2 linked regions of the Planctellipticum variicoloris genome follow. Each later gene encodes a partner of the first gene's protein in a complex. Links are inferred from orthologs where the notes say so. Each region holds a gene or a part of one and is shown in the gene's direction. Other genes may lie near its edges.

Evidence for each region.
Region 2: the proteins of uvrB (region 1) and SH412_RS24675 are in contact, whole or in part, in a crystal structure (PDB 7EGT), measured with the Thermus thermophilus proteins. The link is inferred for Planctellipticum variicoloris from one-to-one orthologs. Residues at the interface, in WP_096411307.1 of Thermus thermophilus: Glu23, Leu25, Arg26, Asp27, Gly28, Glu29, Arg30, Phe31, Arg55, Glu326, Asp327, Phe328, Glu379, Ser382, Gln383, His398, Gly400, Arg401; in WP_096412145.1 of Thermus thermophilus: His654, Arg656, Phe657, Gln666, Asp668, Glu669, Lys680, Arg681, Leu682, Ser683, Lys685, Tyr686, Ala687.

Annotation. Positions count from the first base shown.
Region 1 is NZ_CP130886.1:912,655-923,829, reverse strand. Bases 1-2,919 are described here. They hold uvrB (excinuclease ABC subunit UvrB), read left to right. Parts: upstream 1-386; coding sequence 387-2,453; downstream 2,454-2,919. Other genes in these bases: SH412_RS03615 (hypothetical protein), read right to left, coding at 2,506-2,790; SH412_RS03625 (MBL fold metallo-hydrolase), read right to left, coding at 1-186. Outside these bases: SH412_RS03610 (BlaI/MecI/CopY family transcriptional regulator), read left to right, coding at 3,195-3,599; SH412_RS03605 (hypothetical protein), read left to right, coding at 3,689-4,609; SH412_RS03600 (acyltransferase family protein), read left to right, coding at 4,786-6,018; SH412_RS03595 (GNAT family N-acetyltransferase), read left to right, coding at 6,064-6,612; SH412_RS03590 (DUF420 domain-containing protein), read right to left, coding at 6,625-7,122; SH412_RS03585 (tetratricopeptide repeat protein), read left to right, coding at 7,306-8,076; SH412_RS03580 (SRPBCC family protein), read left to right, coding at 8,172-8,723; SH412_RS03575 (YbeD family protein), read right to left, coding at 8,710-8,994; SH412_RS03570 (glycosyltransferase family 2 protein), read right to left, coding at 9,040-9,771; SH412_RS03565 (GGDEF domain-containing protein), read right to left, coding at 9,974-11,175. UniProt on the Escherichia coli protein: The UvrABC repair system catalyzes the recognition and processing of DNA lesions. A damage recognition complex composed of 2 UvrA and 2 UvrB subunits scans DNA for abnormalities.
Region 2 is NZ_CP130886.1:6,304,791-6,316,061, reverse strand. The notes cover bases 3,165-6,179. They hold SH412_RS24675 (ATP-dependent helicase), read left to right. Parts: upstream 3,165-3,518; coding sequence 3,519-5,840; downstream 5,841-6,179. Other genes in these bases: SH412_RS24670 (hypothetical protein), read right to left, coding at 6,028-6,179; SH412_RS24680 (leucine-rich repeat domain-containing protein), read right to left, coding at 3,165-3,206. In the rest of the region: SH412_RS24685 (prenyltransferase/squalene oxidase repeat-containing protein), read left to right, coding at 1-766; more of SH412_RS24680, read right to left, coding at 1,890-3,164; more of SH412_RS24670, read right to left, coding at 6,180-6,414; SH412_RS24665 (c-type cytochrome), read left to right, coding at 7,233-10,382; SH412_RS24660 (hypothetical protein), read left to right, coding at 10,636-11,271. UniProt on the Escherichia coli protein: A helicase with DNA-dependent ATPase activity. Unwinds DNA duplexes with 3'-5' polarity. Translocates on single-stranded DNA with 3'-5' polarity. Initiates unwinding more efficiently from a nicked substrate than double-stranded DNA.

The DNA of each region.
Region 1 (11,175 bases):
GGCGTGCGACAGGATCATCCCGTCGAGCGCAGGCGGATTGCAGCGGAAGGTCTCATTCTTGCGGCGGGATTCGCCGCGGTGCCCCTGGAACATGCCGCAGTCCAGCAGGACACGCAGCTTATCTGTCTCCAGCAGATGCTGGCTGCCGGTAACTTCGCCCGCGGCGCCGAGAAACGTGATCTTCATCCGGGTGTCCTGTCAGTCGGAAAGTGGACGGCAAGCATCGCCGTCGCCATCCATCATGCAGACCGCGGGAACTGGTGTCAGCCCGACGCGGCGGGAAATCCTGGAGCGATGAACGAGATCGTGTCAGTTCACCGGTGCGTCCGGATCGAACTCGATAGAATTCTGAGGATTCTTCGGAACGGCCGAACCCCAGGTGAACTATGCCGGAATTTCAGCTCGCCAGCCCCTACGCCCCCGCGGGCGACCAGCCCAAGGCCATTCAGGCCCTCGTGCGCGGTTTGCGCGAAGGCAAGCGCGACCAGGTCCTGCTGGGCGTGACCGGCTCCGGAAAAACGTTCACGATGGCGAACGTGATCCAGCAGCTCCAGCGGCCAGCGCTGGTGCTCTCACACAACAAGACGCTGGCGGCGCAGCTTTACGCCGAGTTCCGCGAGTTTTTTCCGCACAACGCGGTTTCGTACTTCGTGAGTTACTACGACTACTACCAGCCGGAGGCGTACATCCCGCAGCGGGATATCTACATTGAAAAGGACTCCTCGATCAACGAAGAGATCGACCGGCTGCGATTGCTGGCCACCAGCGCGCTGGTCAGTCGGCGCGATGTCGTCGTCGTCGCGAGCGTGAGCTGCATCTACGGCCTGGGGTCCCCCAAGGACTACCTGGAAATGATGATTCCCCTGCGGGTCGGGGAAAGCATCGACCGGGACGAGCTGTTGCGGAAGCTCTGCGACATTCATTACAGCCGAAACGACGTAACGCCCCAGCGGGCGAACTTCCGCGTCAGGGGCGACGTCGTCGAAATCTGGCCGGCTTACGAAGAGTGCGCCTACCGGATCGAGCTGTGGGGCGACGAGATCGAGAAGCTGACGCTCATCAATTGCGTCACCGGCGCAGACGTGAAACAGCTCGACGAAGTCTACATCTACCCGGCCAAGCACTATGTCCTGCCAGAAGAGCGCGTCGCCGCGGCATGCGCAGAGATCGAACGGGAACTGGCCGAACAGCTCGAGAAGTTCCGGAGGGAAGGCAAGCTGCTGGAAGCGCAGCGGCTCAATGCGCGGACAAGGCACGACCTGGAGCTCCTGCGGGAGGCAGGCTTCTGCCCGGGAATCGAAAACTACAGCCGGGCGCTCTCGGGACGGGCGCCCGGCGAACCGCCCTACACGCTGATCGACTTTTTCCCGAAAGATTACCTGCTGTTTGTCGACGAATCCCATGTGACGGTGCCGCAGATCCGGGCCATGTTCAACGGCGACCACGCCCGCAAGACGACGCTGGTCGAACACGGTTTCCGACTCCCTCTCGCGCTCGACAACCGGCCTCTGAAGTTCGACGAGTGGAATCAGCGCCGCCACCAGACGATCCTGGTCTCTGCAACCCCCAGCGACTGGGAGCTCGAACAGACCGGCGGCGAAATCGTCGAGCAGGTGATCCGACCGACCGGCCTGGTCGATCCGTTGATTCACATTCATCCGGCCCGCGGTCAGGTGGCCCATCTGCTGGAGCAGGTGCGGCTGCGCGCCGGCCGCGGGGAACGCGTCCTGATCACCGCCCTGACCAAGCGATTGTCAGAAGATCTGACGAAATACTTCCAGGAGGAAGGCGTTCGCTGCGCATGGCTTCACTCGGAGCTCGATGCCTTTGAACGCGTCGAAGTCCTCCGCCAGCTTCGCGAGGGGAAGCACGACGTCCTGGTCGGCGTGAATCTCCTGCGGGAAGGACTCGACCTGCCGGAAGTCTCGCTGGTGGCCATTCTCGACGCGGACAAAGAAGGCTTCCTGCGCAGCGAAACCAGCTTGATTCAGACCATCGGCCGCTCGGCACGAAACGCCAATGCGGAAGTCATCCTTTATGCCGATTCCGTGACTCAGAGCATGCAGCGGGCGATCGACGAGACGAATCGCCGACGGGCGCTGCAACTTGCGTACAATGCGCAATATGGCATTACACCCGAGACGATCAAGAAGGCCATCCGCCGGGGAATCGAGGAAGAGGTGGAAGCCCGGCGGATTGTGCAGGAAGCCGCTGGAGCCGCCGACGAGTCGCAGTTTGTGACGCAAGAGTACCTCGGCGAACTGGAAGCGGAAATGTTGACCGCCGCCGAGAACCTGGAGTTCGAACGAGCCGCGAAACTGCGGGACCGGATTCTGGAACTGAAGAAGCAGGTTGGACAGATGGTTCAGCTCAAAGAGTCGCCCGGCTTTGCCGATGCGAAGCCCGCGCGACGGAAAGCCAAAGGGGGCAAGGGCCGACGGGGCTCCAAATAACCCAGAACATTCCACTGACCGATTCAGGTGTCGTCGGCTGGCGAGATCCCGCTCAGGACAGAATCCACCAGTTGATGTAGGCGTTGATGACGTCTCGAAACGGCGGGCAAAACTCGGCCAGGACCGCCAGCGGGCCGTAAAAGACGAACACCCATTCGGATCCGCCCGCGAAAGCGGCCTCCCACCAGTACCAGTAGAGGGGGCCGATTGAGAGCGCGTAGAGCAGGAAGTAGAAGGCGGACCAGCCGGCCTGGTACAGACACCAGCGGCGCCAGGTTCGCCCGGACCGCGCGACCGGCGACGGACAGGTCGGTGATCGGGGATGCTCGGAAGACATTGAGAAGGTTCGCTTCCTGGTCAAGTCTGCAGATCGAAACGCCACGGCGTTTCCAACGTCGAAGACGAGGAGGACTACGGCATAAACTTTCGAACAATGGGAATCACAAGGAGAAAACCGCCCGTCGCTGTCACGGCACAAAGCGAACAGTTCTCACAATAGAATTTCAATGCTGCGCTTCTTGCGCAAGACACGGCTTCTGTGAGGAAAATCACCTTTCCGCGCTTTGCAGCACCCCGTACGGGCATTACTTTAAGTTGATGCAAGAGGCAGTTCGCTCCTGCCATCATGCCAGCCATGACCACCGGACGCTATCCATTCCTGACATTGTCAGCGGGTGGATCCTCTTTGCATGTCCTGCCACGCGTCAGCCTGCCTCGCAGGCGCATTAGCCGAGCAGCAACATGCCCCGGAATACTCAGGATGTGACCCCCGCGGAACTGGCGATCTTGCGCGAGCTCTGGGCTCGCAAAGAAGCCACCGTGCGAGAGTTGACGGAAACGATTTACCCGGCGCAGACGATCTCGGACTTCGCCACCGTGCAGAAACTTCTGAAGCGCCTGGAACAGAAGGCCTGTGTCGTGCGCCGCGAAGGGACCTGGCCCCACGTCTTCGTGCCGATTCTGGATCGCGAAGGACTCATCGACCGACGGCTGCAGAAGGCCGCCAACGAACTGTGCAACGGGGACCTGCCGACGCTCCTGGCGCAGTACATTCGGAAACCCGTGATCGGCGATTCCGAACAGGCCGCTTCACGCGAGGGTGTCTGCGAGAACGACCCCCATCCCCCGAACTCGGCGATCTGCTGAGACGCAGTGCGCTTCGCGATCCGGAAATGGACTTGAGCCCGAGCAGGGCTTTGCCGGAGAATCAGCGGTCCAGGAGGACAAGGACCGCCATGCAACCCAGCGCGCCTTCCAACGCCGAAGCAGAACGACCGGACATCGATCCGCTCGATCGAGTGTTTGCGGCCCCCATGTGGGGACTGTCGCTGGCCTCGCTGGTCCTCTTTGGCGGCCTGTTGCACTTCTACGGACATGATCGGGGCGAGTACGCTGCCATTCTGCTGGGCTGCATCATCGGCTCCTGCATCATCTATCCGGTCTACTGGGCCGAGCTGCTGATTCGCTGGCAGGCCGGGCAGACGCGATTGAGGCAGTTCGTCTGGTGCTGCCTGCTCCCGCCCTTAAGGCTGGGAGTCCGCGATGTCGCTTCCGGACAGCGACTGTGGCTCCCCGCCTGGGGCTGGGTCCAGGCGGGACGGGCTCTGGAGCAGCGTTTGAAGTCGGCGATCGGGTTGCCGATCCTGTTGCTGTCGGTGCTCGTCCTGCCGCTGCTGGCCATCGAGCATCTGTTTGCGAACCAGATCGCCGGGAATCTCCAGTTCCACGCCGCCATGCAGGCCGCCTGGGGCCTGATCTGGCTGACTTTCGCATTGGAATTCCTCGTGATGGTGTCGGCGACGGACCGCAAGCTCGACTACTGCCGCCAACACTGGGTCGACCTGGCGATCATTCTATTACCGTTGCTGGCATTCGTCCGTGCCCTCCGACTGGGCAGTCTGCTGCGCGTGCAGCAGATGACGAAGGCCTACCGATTCAAAGGGGCGATGACCCGCGGCTGGCGCGCTTTGCTGGTGCTGGAGGCGATCCAGCGGTTGATCGCCGGCCCGCCAAACCGCCGCCTGGAGAAGCTCCGGACCGCACTGGATCTCAAGGAAGCGGAACTGCGGCAGCTCCGGGCCGAAATCCATGAACTGGAACAGAAACTGGCGATCGCCGACACCGGCGGAACCGCCGCCGAGCGCGGCGCGGCCTAGCGGATTGCAGATCAGTTCCGACCAGTCCGAAAAGTTTGTGTCACCCGCGCCGTGCGCATCGCACGCAACTGCAGCAGGCAAACTGGCCGCCGGAGCTGATTGCCCGTTGTTTCTCCAGCCTGCGCAAGCTCACAATACCGGCTTCTGCCGGTTTCCCCCGCTGGAGGTCCCGCCCGATGCCGCCGCTCCCTGCCGCCAAGACTGCGCCTGCCGGTAAACCCGCCGACGACCGCCTGGCCTCGCTCGACGCCTACCGCGGTTTCGTCATGATCTGCCTGGCCGCCAATGGCTTCGGCATCGCGGCGGCCGCCAGAAACTTTCCGCTGACGATGAGCGCCGAGTTTCAGCGCCTGGCATTCTACTTCGAGCACGTCCCGTGGGTCGGGTGCTCCTTCTGGGACCTGATCCAGCCGTCGTTCATGTTCATGGTCGGCGTCTCGATGGCGTACTCCTACGCCAAACGCAAGAAACAGGGACACTCGTGGGGCGGAATGGCGCTGCATGCGGGGGCCCGCTCCATCGTGCTGATCCTGCTCGGAATCGCGCTCAGCTCCAACGGCACGTCAAGCACCAACTTCACCTTCGTCAATGTCCTGACGCAGATCGGCCTCGGATACTTCTTCCTGTTCCTCCTCTGGGATCGACCGCGCTGGGTCCAGGTGATCGTCAGCGTCGTGATCCTCTGCGGATACTGGAGCTGGTTTGCGATGACGCCGCTGCCTCCTCCGGACTTCAATCTGGCGACGGTCGGCGTCGAACCTGGCTGGCAGCGGCTGCCGGGCTTCAATGCGCACTGGGAAAAGGGGACCAACCCGGCGGCGAACTTCGACGTCTGGCTCCTGAACCGCTTCCGGCAGCCGGACGGCAAGCCGTTCGAATTCAACAAGGGAGGCTACGCGACGCTGAACTTCATTCCGTCGCTGGTGACGATGCTGCTCGGGCTGATGACTGGCGAGATCATTCGCACGACGCCCGGCCGGCTGCGCGTACTCGGCGTGTTGATCGCCGGCGGCCTGCTGCTGCTGGGCGCAGGCTGGGGGCTCGGCGTGCTCGGAGTCTGCCCGGTGGTGAAGCGGATCTGGACGCCGAGCTGGGTCCTTTACAGCGCCGGCTGGACGCTGTTACTGCTGTCGCTGTTCTACGCGGTCATGGACGGTCTGGGCTGGAAGTGGCTGGGGTACCCGCTGATTGTGGCGGGGGCCAATTCGATTTTGCTGTATGTGATGGGCCAGACGCTCAGCGGCTGGACGTCCCAAACGCTGACCAGACATTTCGGAACGGGACTGTTCGAACTCTACGGCCTCGTCGGATCGCAATATGCCCCGATCGTGCAGTCCTGCAGCGTCCTGCTGGTTTTCTGGCTGTTCGTGTTCTGGCTCTACCGGCAGCGGATTTTTGTGAGGATTTGAACTGGGAAGAAACCAGAATCAGGATGCAGGGACAGGAGCCGGATCGTGACTTGTCATGTGGAAATCCGTCGCGCCGAACTGAGCGACCTGGAGGCGATTACTGCGATTTACAATGAGGCGATCGAAACATTGACTGCAACATTCGATACCGAACCCAAGGATCTGAAGGAACGTCGCGCGTGGATGGAGCAGCACGATGAGCGGCATCCCGTCCTGGTTGCGTGCATGAACGGGACCGTCGTCGCCTGGTCATCACTCAGTCGATGGTCGGAGCGGCAAGCCTATGTGGACACGGTGGAAACAACGACCTACGTCCGAACCGGGTATCGTGGACATGGAATCGGACGTTCGCTGAAGGAGGCGGTCCTCCAAACCGCGAAATCTCTGGGCTTTCATACCGTAATCGCCCGAGTGGCCGAAGAAAGCCTGGCAAGCCTGCACCTCAACGAAAGCATGGGCTTCAGGAGAGTTGGCACGCTCAAGCAAGTGGGGCGAAAATTTGGTCGACTGCTGGATGTCCATCTCCTGCAGTTGATGCTGGACGATTTTCCCAATGAACCGCCAGAAATATCGAGCAACCCGACGTCATCGTGAACCGGTGACACCTCACCACTTCGTCACGAAGGCGAACCAGTAGAAGATCAGTCCCGTCACGGATGTCAGCGTAATATCCACCGTCGACAGCCAGCCGAGGATCTTGTGCAGACCGCTGTGCGGGCCGGGTGTCGGCGGATTCGGGAACCTCCGCAGCGCCAGGAAAATCGTCGTCGCCCACAGAAACGGCGTGCTGATTGCGAAAATCAGGTGAACGCGGAGCAGCATGCGAACGGTGCCGAGCTGCTCGGGAGTCAGCGGCGGTTCGTGTTTGGCGACGACGTTCTCCCAGCCTCCCTGAATGAAGTGCAGGTCGAATTCAAACGCCCCCACGGCGAACAGCAGCACGACTCCCAGGAGAAGCTGCAGGTTCTTATGCCGCGAGAACTGCCGTCGCACCTTGACCGAATAGAGACTGAACAGCAGGATGGGGACGATCAGGACCAGGGCCACGACGACGAAGTCGAGCATGAATGAGGCTTTGTAGCCCAGAAATCCGTTCTGAAACACGAACATCCTCCCAGCAATGGTCGAAATGGCCTGGCGAGCGGAGTCGGTCGCGCCTCAAACCCATTCCGCCGGTGAGCTTTGTGGAGATTGCGGGCCATGATGTCAATGTCAGTCTGGCGGAATGGCTCAGAGCGGAAAGCGATAAGCTGAACGCGGAAAGCCAGATCCGAGGAGTACGACGGGATGAGAATTCGACTTGGGACGGCATATGGCGGAGTTCTGGCTGCTCTGCTGGCGCTGGGGGCCGTCGACGCAGAGGACGCGCCGATTTCTGCAGACCAGAAGGCCAGAGAGGTCGCGCGGTGGCAGGAGACTGTCGATGCGATGACGAAACGGATCGCAGCCGACGCGAAGGGGAGCGACGCCTACTCCCGCCGGGGGGACGCCCGGTTCTTTCTCGGCCAGTTTGCCGGAGCTGTGCAGGACTACGAAGAAATGGTCCGGCTCGATCCGGAACTGGATGCCTCTCACTGGCGGCTGGGGATTGCGTACTACTATGCCGGCAAGGCGGAGTCCGCCGCGGCCCAGTTCGGCAAGTACCACGCCTTCGACCAGGTCGACCGCGAGAACGGGATCTGGCGGTATCTGTCCCAATATAAAGCACATGGCAAAGATGCTGCCCGCAAGGAGCTGCTGAAGTACGAGAAAGACGATCGCGAGCCGTTCCCCGCGGTCTACAAACTGTTCGCCGGGGAAATCACCCCCAGGCAGATCCTCGACGGAATTGCCGCCGCGAAGCTGGATGACGCCGAGCGAGAAAAGCGGCTGTTCTACGCGGAACTGTATATCGGCCTGAATGCCGCGGCCGAAGGCGATCCGGAAGAAGCCCGACGGCATCTGCGAGCAGCGGTCGCAAACACATGGGGGCCGCGTGCCGGTTACGGTCCGGCGTGGATGTGGCAAGTTGGTCGGTTGCAGTGGGAGCAACTGGAACGCGAGGCGAACGCGAAGTAAACGCGAGTCGAGAGCCGGACAGGCAACTGCTGCGAGTGGCCGTCCCGTCGTTCCTGCCTATAACTCCCTCAAATTCCAATTGTGGGAGAGACGTGATGGCCGTGAGTCTGGGGCGACATCCGGTGACTCCGGGAATATTTCTGTTGCGGGCGGAGATCTGGCTTCCGCGACGGCGCGAGGACGTTTTTGACTTCTTCGCGGACGCGTTCAATCTGGAGGCGATCACGCCGCCCTTGTTGCATTTTCATGTGGAAACACCGCCGCCCATTGCGATGCATGTCGGGGCGCTGATCGATTACCGGCTGCGCCTGCACGGATTTCCCATTCGCTGGCGAACCGAGATCACCGGCTGGGAGCCGCCGCTGCAATTCGTCGACGAGCAGGTTCAGGGGCCGTATCGGCTCTGGCGGCATCGGCATTCATTCGTCGAGCGGAACGGGGGGACGCTGATGACGGACGAGGTGGAGTATGCGGTGCCTGGCGGAACGCTCGTGCATGCACTGGCCGTGAAGGGAGACGTCGCGCGGATTTTCGAGTTTCGCGAACAGAAGATGCGAGAGCTGTTCTTCGCGGCCGGAGAAACCGCGGAGACTCTGCAGCCGGCTGAATCGCGGCAGACTCGTCGAGCCCGACTTACATCAGCATGACCAGCCCGGGGACAGTCCGGATGCAGGCGTAGACGGCGAGGACTTGTTCGGCGGTCTCAATCCACGGTTCAATCGTCACCGAGACGTGCCGGCCGCCCGCCGTGTGCTTGAGCGAAAACGGCGAGTCAAAATCGTGATCCAGCTCGGCCCGCACCACGGCCACAACCTGCTCGGCAAAGCTGCCGTCAGTCCGACCGATGGCCTTGAACAGAAAACGGCAGGGGAACTCGTGCGTAGCGAGCAGCAGTTCCAGAGCAGCAGGCTGATCCACGACAGGCAAATCCCGAGGCAGGCGGGGCGGAGACGGCTTCGTCAATTATACCGACGAAGTCAACTTTCTCACAAAGAGGGGGGACCGCGACAGCCCCAGTTTCTTCAGCCCGTACAGCGCCATGACGCCCAGCGTCGCCAGACCGTAAGTCACGCTGCGGCGGAAATTGATGCTGCTCGCCTCATCGAAATAGCGGACGGGAACGGGGATGTCGCCGAGCTTGAATCCGAAATAGACCGACTGCGCCAGAAACTGCGTGTCGAAAACGAAGTCGTTCGAGTTCTGTTCGTAGGGAATCGTCTCCAGGACCTCGCGGCGGTAGGCCCGAAAGCCGCTGTGGAAGTCCCCCAGATTTTGTCCCAGGGCGACGTTCTCGATGAATGTCAGGCAACGGTTCGCAAGATACTTGTACAGGGGCATCCCCCCGTCCAGGACCTCGCGCCGGGTGCGGATTCGTGATCCCATGACGAAGTCGCAGATGCCGAGTCGGATGATTTCGATTGCAACGGGGATCACCCGGCTGTCGTACTGGTAGTCCGGGTGAATCATCACGACGTAGTCGGCGCCGGCCTCGAGCGCCAGGCGATAACAGGTCTTCTGGTTGCCGCCGTAGCCCAGATTTTTCTCATGCCGGACGACGGTCAAACCAAGCCGCTCCGCCACCTCCACGGTATTGTCGCGACTGCAGTCGTCGACGACGATGACCTGGTCGACGGAGCCCGGCGGAATATCGGCGATGGTCCGTTCGAGCGTGAGCGCCGCATTGTAGGCGGGCATGACGGCGATGACTTTTCCGCGGGGTCGGGGCGCGGCAGCAGCAACAGGGAAGTCCGACATTATGGAAAGACAGCATCCGGAGAATGGCCGTGGGGAACACGCGGCCGGCCCCGCAACGGCCGGCCACAGCATCGTGCCATATCCATCGGCGCTGCGTCCACCCAGCGGCTCGCCGAGTTGCTGCCGGAGTCCGGGAACCGATTCAGCCCAGAATCCCCGATCCGGACTCGACCAGCGGCGACTGAATTGCGGCGCAAACCCGGTTTCGCCCGCGTGCTTTCGCCTGGTACAGCGCCGTGTCGGCGGCTTCCAGCAGATCCGGCGCATTCAGTGCGTGGAGCGGGCAACTGGCCACCCCGATGCTGACCGTGACATGGATCGAGCGGTTCTCGTGGCGGAAGTCAGTTTTTTCGATCGCCTCGCGGATCTGCTCGGCGACTCTTAAAGCGCCCTGCATCGTAAATGACGGGAGAATCAGCGCCATTTCTTCGCCGCCGTAGCGGGCGAGCAGCACCCGGTCGCCGGAGCGGATCCGGGCAACGCGATCCTTCAGGACGCGAGCCGTGATCCGCAAGACTTCGTCCCCCCCCTGATGACCGTAGTCGTCGTTGACCTTCTTGAATCGATCGAGATCAAGGAGCAGCAGGCAGCACCCTTCAACCTGCTGAGCATGGACGGCCTCCACTTCCCGCAGCAACTGGCGATCGAACTCGCGGCGATTGGCGAGCTCTGTCAAACCATCCTCGCGCGCCTGGCGTTCGAACTCCTGCGCCTCCAGTCCGCGATTCATCACCGTCGTAAAAACATCGACGGCGTTTTCGAGAAGCGACTGCAGATGCGCGGCGAATGGAGTGTTCCTCGATCGCGTCAGGCACAGCACCCCGGGTGTGCGGTCGTCAATGATGATCGGAATCGTCAGGGCCGATCCGATCAGACTGTCGACGTGGAACCGCTTGAGCTGCGCCGAATCAAAGGACGACTGCTGCTGCGCCCTGAAACCCGCCCAGGCGATGGCCTCTTCATGTCGCCGCCAGACCGGTTCGGCGCCGGCGGAAAGGGGCTGGCCGATTCTGGCCGCGGGAGCGAGTCCGGAACCGTGCCTGTCCGAAATCAGGAACACGATGCCGCGATCGGCCTCGACGAGCTGCACCACGCGTTCGAGAAACTCCTGCATAACGCGAATGGGATCGGCCTGCAGAGCATCGAGCACTCCGCGCAGTTCCAGCAGGACCTGCGTGAACTGAAGCTGGGCCGACTGGTGATGGTGGCGAATGTGCTGATGGAGCGAGCCGGAAAGGCTGGCAGCGATTCGGGCTAGCAGTTCCAGTTGCTGACGCGGCACCCCGCACACGGGCAACAGACGGCTCGTCATCAGAATCGCGTGCATCTGATCGCCCGCACCGA
Region 2 (11,271 bases), 5.4 Mb from region 1 along the record:
GATGGCGACCATTGCCCTGTGCGAGGCGCTGGCGCTGACGGATGACGAGAGCCTGCGGGAGCCCGCGGAAAAGGCGGTGCGTTACCTGCTGTTCGCCCAGCACCCGCAGCATGGCGGCTGGAAGTATCGTCCGATCAGCAAAGACATGGTCGGGGACCTGTCGGTCACGAGCTGGGCGCTGATGGCGCTGCACTCGGCCCGGATGGCGGGCATTGAGATCGACCAGGAAGAGTACGAACGGGCGTCGGGGTTTCTGGATTCGGTCTCGGAGCAGGGGGGCAGTCGCTACAAGTATCAGCCGAACTCGGCGGCCGGGGCCGTAACTCCGGCGCTGACCGCGGAGGGGCTGCTCTGCCGGCAATGGCTGGGCTGGCCCGCGGATGACCCACGGATGAAGCAGGGCGTTCACTTCCTGATGCTGGATCGCAATCGGCCGGAGGCGTCGACCACCGGCCGGGTTTATTCGTGGTACTACACGCTGCAGGTGCTGCACAACCTGGGCGGGGATGACTGGAAGACGTGGAATGCAGCCGCCCGGCAGATGGTACTCAAGGCCCAGGCGACCTCGGGGAGTACCAAGGCGGGGAGCGACATTCGCGGGAGCTGGAAGCCGGAACAGCCGCTGAGCGTCGGCGAAGAGTTCGGGGACAAAGCGGGCCGGCTGTATCTGACGAGCCTGTGCCTGCTGATCCTGGAGACGCCGTTCCGGCATCGTCCGCTGTATGAGCTCGCCGAGCGAGAAAGCACGAAATCCGAAACTCCCTGACTCTACCGGATTGCAGGTATTGAGAAACCGGGAAGCCGGCGGGCGGCATTGTTGTAATTCCCATGTCCCTCGCAGTACGACGATCTCCGGGAGAACGCGGCGGCGTTGCGGGACTTCGTGGATGGCTGGGCCGGGATCGCCCCGGAACGGTTCCCGACGGGCTTCCCACCAGGCTGCGGCCTCTACGGATTTGGACGTGTATCCCGCAAACGTCCCGGCGTGAAGCCCCGTAAACTGGTGCTGGCCGGCGGCGAGGCGTATTGGCTGCGTCCCAGCTTCGCGCCCCCCCCGACATGGCCGGAACGGTGGACGAACTGGCGTATCCGTTGTTGTTGGCCACCCACGGCGTTCCCGTGTGGCTGCTGACGCTCGGCTTTGGCCGCTGCGACTGTATTGGTATCGCCTCATCGAACGGTTGGCAGCAGCAGTCTGGTCGGAACCACCGTGCGGGACGCTGCTCGGTTGCCCGAGCATCTGGCCGCCGGCGAACATCACGTCGACTGAACCGGCGAGAAAGCCCATCCCGAATGATTCACCCCGTTCCAGGACAACGGCGTCCCGCGGCGTAGAAGGTGTTGTCACATCAGCACTTCGACGCCACAAATAGGCCGGGGGTGAGTTGACAGGGTTTGCTGCCGTTGGCCTTCGATTTCCACCCCGGAAAACCGATCGAATCGAGGTCTCCCGGGCGCAGCTCACCGGCGAGGCTGGTTCAATCGTCGTCGTCGCGAGGATCCGCTGGGCGAGGGGTTCGCCACGACGTGGCATCAGCGTCTGATCAAGGCTGCGGCGGAGATCACGGTCAGCGCCCGCCGTGTGGGGGCCGGTTGAGCGCAAGTTGGCCGTCGACAGACGAGTACCGCTGGATCTCGCAGGCGGTGCTGGCCTGGCCGCGCAGCTCCTGACGCCTTCTCCCGTCGCGCGGCCGCGGACCTGACATCAGCTTCGACGTTCCCGGGGAGGGGGGGCTTCTGCGCGCCGCACAGATCGCCGTTCAATGGCCGCTTGCACCAGGGCCGAGCCGACGTCGAAGAACGAAAAACTGGAGAAGGGGGCAACGCAGCGTCACCCTCTCCTCCGGCTATTCCCTGCTCGCTATTCCCTTTTCGCTTCCAGCCACCCGCTACGGCCCGGAAACCGCCAATTCCGGCAGAGCCTTCTTCAGCTCTTCCACCCCGCTGCTCGTGAAGTTGATGCTGTTGCTCAGGTTCAGCTTCTTCAGTTTCTTGAAGCCGGCGACCGTCTTCAGAGCTTCGTTCGTGAGCTGCGTATCGGCCAGGTTGAGATCCTCCAGCTCCGTCAGACCGGACAGCCCCTTCAGCCCCTCGTCCGTGACCTGGGTGTTCTGCAGGCTGAGCGTTCGCAGCTTCTTCAGCCCGACGAGCGACTTGAGCCCTTCGTCCGACACGCCGGTCGACCAGAGCTTCAGAGTCTCCAGGTTGGTCAGCTTCTCCAGGTGCTTCATGCCGGAATCGCCGAAGATCCCTTCGCTGAGGTCCAGTTCCTTCAAACCGGTCAGGTCGGCGATATTCGCCAGGCCGTCGTCGCGGATCAGCGTATCCCGCAGCAGCAGCCGGTTGAGGTCTTTCATCTCCTTGACGATCGCAATCCCCTTGTTGCCGACCTGAGTTCGCACGAGCGAGAGAAACTTCAGCTTCTTGAGCGGGGCGAGGGCTTCCAGGCCGGCGTCTTTCAGACGAGTGTCGTCGAGTTCGAGCGCGGTCAGGTTCGTCAGCGTCTTGAGTTGTGCCAGACTGGCGTCGTCGAAACTGCCCCCCCAGAGATTCAGCTCGGTCAGCTTCGTGCACTGGCTGATCGGCTCGACCCCTTTGCTGGTGACCTTGCTTCCTTCCAGCTTGAGCGACGTCAGATTCGGAAACTTCTTGTTCAGGTCCGCCATCCCTGCATCGGACATGTTCGTGAACCGCAGGTCGAGCTGTCGCAGGTTCTTGAGGGCCGAGAGAGTGTCCAGCGCGGCGCTGGTGAAGTCCGTCCGACGTGCCAGCAGGTTCGTCAAGTTGCTGAAGCCGGCGACGATGGCGGCCCCTTCGTCGTTGACCTTCGTGTTGCGCAGTTCGAGAACGCGGATCTTCTTGAGTCCCGCGACCAGCTTGAAGGTCTCGTTGCTGACCCCCGGACCCGAGATCCGCAGCACCTCCACTTCAGGAAGACGCGCAATCTCCGTCAACAGCTCCGTGGCCTTGGCGGCGTCTTCCATCGAAACGTCGACCAGATCGACGGCCACAACCTGCTGATCTTTGTTGAGCTGGATTTGCGCCCCTGCATCCTTAAGCGTCTGAATGACGGCAGCATCATCCGGAGTTGCCGTCACGGCGGGGGCGACCTCGCCCTCCACCTTCTTCTCCGGAGCCGGCGCGGACGGGCAACCAACGAGACAGGACAGCATCAGCGCCCAGACGGGCAGCAACCGACGAAACATAAGAGTCAACCTTGCAGGCGAGAGTGAAAGCGGGCGATCCCGTCGAATCTATCAAGGTACCGGCGCGCCGGGGCGGACGCAAATCGCCGGCTTGTTCGCGCGAGGCTCAATTCTCCACTCACGGGTGGCCGGGGCTGGAGCGTCGTCGCGAAGCCCCGGGCTGAGATTGCGACCGAAGACCGGGGCTTCCCTTCGGTCCAGCCCCGGCCACCCCAAAAGTCTCTGCCGGCAACGCCGGTAGGCAACGGGACGCCTGCCGCGTAAACTGTTGGTCGGTCAGGAATGACGAATGGTCGCAAGGGAGTGAATCGCGTGTCCGCTGCGGATGATCTGACGCCGAGTCAGCGGGAAGCCGTCGAGCACTTCGAGGGACCGCTCCTGGTTCTGGCCGGCCCCGGATCGGGAAAGACTCGCGTCATCACCCGGCGGATCGCGCGGCTGATCGAGCGCGGCGTCGATCCGCGCGCCATCCTGGCCATCACGTTCACCAACAAAGCCTCCCGCGAGATGGCCGAACGGGTGCAGAAACTGCTCCCCGGTTCGCGCGTCTGGGTCAGCACCTTCCACAGGTTCTGCGCGCGGATGCTCCGCGAGCAGGGCCGGGCCGTCGGGCTGGAAGCCAATTTCTCGATCTTCGACACGTCCGAACAACACCAGCTCCTGAAGCAGGTGCTGCACGACCAGGACATCGACGCGACACACTTCCCGCCCGCCAAAGTGGGGCAGCGGATCAGTCAGGCCAAGAACGAACTGATCACTCCCGAACGCTATCGCGAGATGTATCAGGAACGGGTCGGCGACCACTTTCAATCGGTCGTCTCGCGCGTCTATCCCGAATATCAGAAGCGTTTGCTGGCCGCGAACGCCGTCGACTTCGACGACCTGCTGGTCCACATGGCGATTCTGCTGCAGCAGCACGAGGAACTGCGGCGGATGTGGGATCGGCGGTTCCGGTTCGTCCTCGTCGACGAGTACCAGGACACCAACCGGGCGCAGTATCAGATCGTCGCCCAGCTTTCGCAGGAGCTGCCGAATCTGTGCGCCACCGGCGATCCGGACCAGTCGATCTACGGCTGGCGCGGCGCCCAGATCGAAAACATCCTCCGCTTCGAACGGGACTTTCCGCAGGTCCGCGTCGTCCGACTGGAGGACAACTTCCGCAGTACGCCGGAGATCCTGCGGGCCGCCGACACGCTGATCGCCCACAACCGCCAGCGAAAGCACAAGACGCTGAAGTCGAACCGCCCGGCTGGCGCCCCGGTCGAGTTTCGCCGGTACGACGACGGCCGGCAGGAAGCGGATTCGATCGCCGCCGAGATCCACGACCTGGTCAAGTCCGGCCAGCGTCGCTGGTCGGACTTCGCAATCTTCTACCGGGTCAACGCGCTGTCCCGCTCGCTCGAAACGTCGCTGGCCCGGCGGAAGATTCCCTTCCAGCTCGCCGGCGGGGTGGCGTTCTACGAGCGTTCGGAAGTCAAGGACCTGCTGGCCTATCTGCGGCTGATCGAAAACCCGCAGGACCGGGCCGCGTTTCAGCGCGTGGTCAACGTCCCCACGCGTGGCATCGGCAAAACGTCGCTCGACCGGATGCTCCGCTGGTCCGATGAAGTGCAGATTCCCATGCTGGAAGTCGCCCGGAGCGCTGGCCGGATTCCCAAGCTCCCCAAGCGGGCCGCGGCAGCGCTGCGGCAGTTTGCCGACCTCATCGACGAACTGGCCCACGTCGCGCGAACGGGGCTGGTGGTCGATCTGCTGCAAGCCGTTCTGGCGCGGACCGGCTACGGGCATCACTGGACGGTGGATGCCTCCGAAGAGGACATGCAGCGGAAGTCGAACGTCGACGAACTGATCTCCGCCGCCCGGCAGTACGACGAACAGACCACCCGCGAGCCGGCGAATGACATTCCGGCGCTGACGGGTTTTCTCGAATCGGCGAGCCTGGCGCAGGATCTCGACAGCCTGGACGCGGAATCCGGAGCGGTGACCCTGATGACGCTGCACGCGGCGAAGGGACTGGAGTTTCCCTGCGTGTACCTCGTCGCCGTCGAGCAAAACCTCATCCCGCACGAGCGCTCGCTGCGGAATAACGATCCCTCGCAGCTCGAAGAAGAACGCCGGCTGCTGTTCGTCGGGATCACGCGGGCCGAGGAGAGTCTCGTCCTGACGCACACGCTCCGGCGGGAACTGCACGGCCGCAGCCTCAGCACGATTCCCAGCGACTTCTTCAACGAAGTCGATGCGATCCATCGCGACTGCGGCGGGACGGACTTTCCGCTGGACGACGTCGAAGAAGAACCGGCGCGGCCGCTGCGAGCCCGGGAGAAACTCCCGCCGGCGACAACCGTTGCTGACAAGGCCGACCGCCTCTCGGCCCTGCGGGCGGCGATGGGCGACGGCCGCCCTCTGTTGACCACGGGAGCAGCGCTGCAGAGCGGAGTGCTGCAGGCCGCGGAACTGCCGCAAGGCTTCGCTCTGGGGATGCAGGTCAGGCATCCGCGGTACGGCCTGGGAACGGTCGTCGAAGTCTCCGGGATGTCCCGGCACCGGACAGTAACGGTGGAGTTTGCCGCGGATGAGCGCCGGGAATCCTTCATCGCCGCCAAGTGCCCATTGCAGCCGGTGGGGCTGAGGTGAGGCAGGAGCGAATAGCGAGCAGGGAATAGCGAATAGCCGGAAGAAGAAGGCCGATCGCTTATCGCTGATCGCCAGAGAAGAAGCTCATGTTCCATGCCTCCTGCGCCCCGGAGGGGCGATAGATCCCTCCGGAACTGGACATCCCTCACTTCCTTCCCGCTGGTTCTGGCCGCACGCTACAGCAGCCTCACTCCTCCCCGAGCCGGCGTTTGAGACGGGCGATCTCCTGACGCAGCCGACGGTTCTCCTCGACGAGCGATTCCCGCTCCGGGGGAGCGGTGGCGGACTGGCGGACGATCCGGTCTTCGGTGAAGTAGACGCTCGCCAGCAGGCTGGTTTTGCAGTAGGCACTGTGCTCGTGACCTTCACGGTCGAGATACCGGATGGCATAAATCCGCTCCCGTTTCTCGCCATACCAGCCGGGTCCGAACGGCGACCAGCGCGCGGAAAGGAGTTCGCCGCCAAGCGACGCCACGTAGGCATTGATCCGGCTGTGGTCGAATACGCCGGCGCCGATCCGGATCGCCACCATGAGCGCGATCAGGACCGGCACGATCAGGAATGCGGTTTCCATAGCCCGAATGATTCACCCCGTTCCAGGACAACGGCGTCCCGCGGCGTAGAAGGTGTTGTCACATCAGCACTTCGACGCCACAAATAGGCCGGGGGTGAGTTGACAGGGTTTGCTGCCGTTGGCCTTCGATTTCCACCCCGGAAAACCGATCGAATCGAGGTCTCCCGGGCGCAGCTCACCGGCGAGGCTGGTTCAATCGTCGTCGTCGCGAGGATCCGCTGGGCGAGGGGTTCGCCACGACGTGGCATCAGCGTCTGATCAAGGCTGCGGCGGAGATCACGGTCAGCGCCCGCCGTGTGGGGGCCGGTTGAGCGCAAGTTGGCCGTCGACAGACGAGTACCGCTGGATCTCGCAGGCGGTGCTCGCCTGGCCGCGCAGCCCCTGACGCCTTCTCCAGTCGCGCTGCCATGGACCCGACATCAGCATTCGACGTTCCCGGGGAGGGGGGCGTTCTGCGCGCCGCCCGGCGCAGATCACCGTTCGATGGCCGCTTGCTCTCGGACCGAGCCGACGTCGAAATGATGAACTGCTTGATGAATCATGCGGGCTAAATCACCGACCGCGACTATGGCGCACTTTTGCAAGTGCCTGGGCAACAAGACGTTATAGCGAACAGACAGTTTCTGCTGCGAAAGCGTGAAAAAGCGAGCGGCATTCCAAATCCAGACACTGTCCGGCGTGCCTCACGATCGTAGCCGGCGATTTCGTCGAAGCCGTCCCTCGGTAGTCCGCGGTCCAGACGGCCGCTACCATACCCATCAATCTCTGGCGATCTTTCCAGGCGTCTCCAACCGCCGCCATTCCTCGGAGTCTGCAGCATGAAGTGTCGTTCGTGGGCTGTCTGGTCCCTCCTCGCCGGTAGCCTCGCCACGGGGCCGCTGACTGCCGCCGATACCGTCGACGGCAAGGTCTATACTCAGGTCCCGGAAGTTGTCGACGGTAAGTCGCCGGCGCGAAGCACGGCCCCGGATTTCAGCGCCGGGCCGGTCCCCGCCTGGATCTGGGGGCCGAATCGGGACACCCGCTACTTCCTTAAGCAAACCCTTCCCGCCGCCGTCAAATCCGCCTGGATCAAGGTCTCGGCCGACAATCACGTCGCCGTCTGGCTCAACGGCCAGAAAGTCGGCGGCAGTGACGAGTGGCAGGCGCCCGCCACGCTCGACCTGACGAAGTCGCTCAAATCGGGCGAAAATACCCTGATCCTCGAAGTCTGGAATGATGGCGGAATCAGCGCTGCGCTGGCGAAGGTCGTCCTGTCCGACGCGGCCGGGAAGGCCTCCTACCTGGTCACCGATGAGAGCTGGGCCGTCCTTGCCTCGAAGGACTCGACCGAAAAACTGGCCGTCGAGACGCATGGTGAGCTTGGTGTCCAGCCCTGGGGCGACGTCTTCTCCCTCGCGTCGAACGGCGACAGTAAATTCAACCTGCTCCCCGGCTTCCAGGCCGAACGCCTCTTCACGGTCCCCAAAGACGAGCTCGGCTCCTGGGTCTGCCTCGTTTCCGACGGCAAAGGCCGGTTTATCGCCAGCGACCAGGGAGACAAGGGGCTCTACCGCATTACGCCGCCCGCTCCCGGCAGCAGTGAGCCGACGAAAGTCGAAAAACTCGACGTCAAGCTCAGCGGCGCACAGGGGATGCTCTTCGCGTTCAACAGCCTCTACGTGACTGTGAATGGCGGACCGGGGAGCGGCCTGTACCGACTCCGCGACACCAACGACGACGATCAGTTCGACGAACTGCTCAAGCTGAAGGAAATCCGCGGCGGGGGCGAACATGGCCCGCACGCGCTGCGACTCTCGCCGGACGGAAAATCGATCTACCTCATCTCCGGCAATCACACCTTGCCGCCGTTCGATGTGATCCGTAACGCCGATCCGCAGACGATGGGGGGGATGCGCGCGGAGCCGCTGCACGCAAAACTCCCCGAACACGCCTCCAGCCGGCTCTCTCCCAACTGGGATGAGGACCTGCTGCTGCCTCGGCAGTGGGATGCCAACGGGCACGCCCGCGGCGTCCTGGCCCCCGGCGGCTGGATCGCCTCGACCGACCCCGACGGCAAGAACTGGGAGTTTTTCAGCAGCGGCTATCGCAATCCGTACGACATGGCGTTCAACGCCGACGGCGAGCTGTTCGCCTACGATGCCGACATGGAATGGGACATGGGCATGCCGTGGTACCGGCCCACTCGCGTCGTCCACGCCACCAGCGGCAGCGAGTTCGGCTGGCGCAGCGGCACCGGCAAATGGCCGACGTACTACGTCGACAGCCTGCCGCAGATGATTGATATCGGCCCCGGCTCACCGGTGGGGGTCGAGTTCGGCCACGGGACGAAGTTCCCCGCGAAGTACCAGCGGGCGCTGTATATCCTCGACTGGACCTTCGGGACGATGTACGCCATCCACATGGAACCGGAGGGCGCCAGCTATCGCGCGACCAAGGAAGAATTCGTCTCCCGCACGCCGCTGCCCCTCACGGACGCTGCCGTTGGCGTCGACGGCGCGCTCTACTTCACCGTCGGCGGACGCGGGACGCAATCGGAACTCTTCCGCGTGACTTATGTCGGCAACGAATCGACCGCCCCGGCAACGCTGACCGATGCCGCCGGCGCGGACCTGCGGGCTCTCCGCCGGAAGATTGAAACGTATCAGTCCCGCCAGGCCGATGCGAAGGCCGCCGTGAGCTTCATCTATCCGCACCTCAGCCATGCTGACCGCCACATCCGCTACGCGGCCCGCGTGGCTCTCGAATGGCAGGATCCGGCGGCCTGGCGGAGCCGCGTCCTCGCGGAAGAGAACCCGGACGCACTGATCCAGGGAATCGTCGCTCTGGCCCGAGTCGCCGACAAGCCGGCCCAGATCGACCTGCTCAATGCGCTCGGCCGGCTGGAGTTCGCGAAACTATCCGAACGCCAGCAGCTCGACGGGCTGCGGGCGCTGTCGCTGGTGCTGATCCGGCTCGGCGAACCGACCGATCCCGTCGTGCTGGCCGACATCGCCAAGCCGCTCATCCCCTTCTACCCGGCCAAGTCCGACGCGCTCAATCGCGAGCTGTGCATGATCCTGACGGCGGTGCAATCCCCCGAGGTCGCCGCCAGGTCGATGCCGCTGCTGACCCGTCCGTCGCCGGCCCCGTCCGCCGGCGAAATTGCCGCGCTTCTGGCCCGCAATCCAGGGTACGGCGGCTCAATCGCCAAAATGATCGAGAATCAGCCCGATCTGCAGAAGCTGGAGCTGCTCTTTACGCTGCGAAATCTCAAAACCGGCTGGACGATCGCCGATCGTAAGATCTACTTCGACGCTCTCAAGGAGGCTCGCTCCAAGGCGGGCGGCGCCAGTTATCAGGGTTTCCTCAAGAACATCGACCGCGATGCCTTTGAAAATGCGACCGAGAAGGAGCGACTTGCCATCGAAGCGGGCGGCGCCCGCGAACCCTTCCGACGACCCGAACTCCCGAAACCGGCCGGCCCGGGGCATGACTGGACGAGCGAAGAAGTCGTCGCACTTGGCGACAAGCTCAAGGGGCGGGACTTCAAGAACGGCGAAAAGATGTTCGCCGCCACCCGCTGCGTGATCTGCCATCGATTCGCCGGCGACGGCGGGGCGACCGGCCCCGACCTGACTCAACTGGCAGGCCGTTTCAATCTGAAAGACCTCACGGAGTCGATCATTGATCCCAACAAAGTCGTCTCGGACCAGTACCGGGCGTCGCTCCTCGTCACCGATGCCGGCAAGTCCTACACGGGCCGGCTGGTGAGCGAAACGAAGAACAGCGTCACGATCCTGACCGATCCGGAAGACTCGACCAAGGTCGTCGAGGTTCCCCGCAGCGAGATCGAAGAGCTCCGGCCCGCCCCGACGTCGCTCATGCCCAAGGATCTGCTGAAACCCCTCAACGAAACCGAAGTCCTGGATCTTCTGGCGTATCTCCTCTCCCGCGGCGATCCGGGGAGCCCGATGTTCCGGAAGTAGGATTGTCCCCCTCAGACATCAACACCCATCGCCCCGGTCAGTCCCTCTGGCCGGGGTGATTCCTTTTGTTCTCCGCGGTCGACGCCAAAGAAGAACCGGCCGACGATTCCGCGCCGAACCTGCGCCGAATCCGCTGAGCCTCGTCAGCCCGGCATATGTCGCCTCATCCGGGACATGCCGAAAACTCCTCTTGCCTTTCCCGCGGCATCGCCTACCCTTTTCGATCGGCCACGGGTCAGAAAAGGAATTCGCCATGCGCGTCGCAGCCTTCGTCGTCCTGCTTGTTCTGTTCGCGGGAGCGTCCTCCGCGGCGTTTGCCCAGCCGCATCGCCACAATCACTGGCATGGTCGTCCGCCGGTGAGCGTCTATCTGGGGGGCTACTACGGTCCGCCGCCCCCCGTGGCCTACTACGCACCGTATCCCTGGTACGGCGGCTATTATTCCAGCCCTTCGCTGTCCGTGCAGATCACCCGGCCGGCGCCGGCGGTCCGGATCGTCTCCGCCCAGCCGCCGTTCCCGGCGCCTCCTCCCGCGGCGCCGCCGCGACCGATCATGAGCGTGCTGCCACTCAATCCGGAACCGCAATCGTCGACCGCCATCCGCCTGATCAATCCGCCGGAGAATGGCGTCACAGTGACCTACAGCATCGGCGATCGCATCAAATCGCTGGTGAGCGGACAGGACAAGGTTACCTATGTCACCGGTCCCACCGACGTCGTCTTCAGTCGCGGACGAGATCTCGGCCAGCGCCGCTACACCCTTGTCGGCGGCGCCTATGAATTCCGACACCTCGGGGAAGAGGGCTGGGATCTGGTGCCGCAATCGTCCCGCACGGTCAGCCCGCGCGACCTGTCCGCGACACCCACACCGTTGCCGGGACTCTCGGCG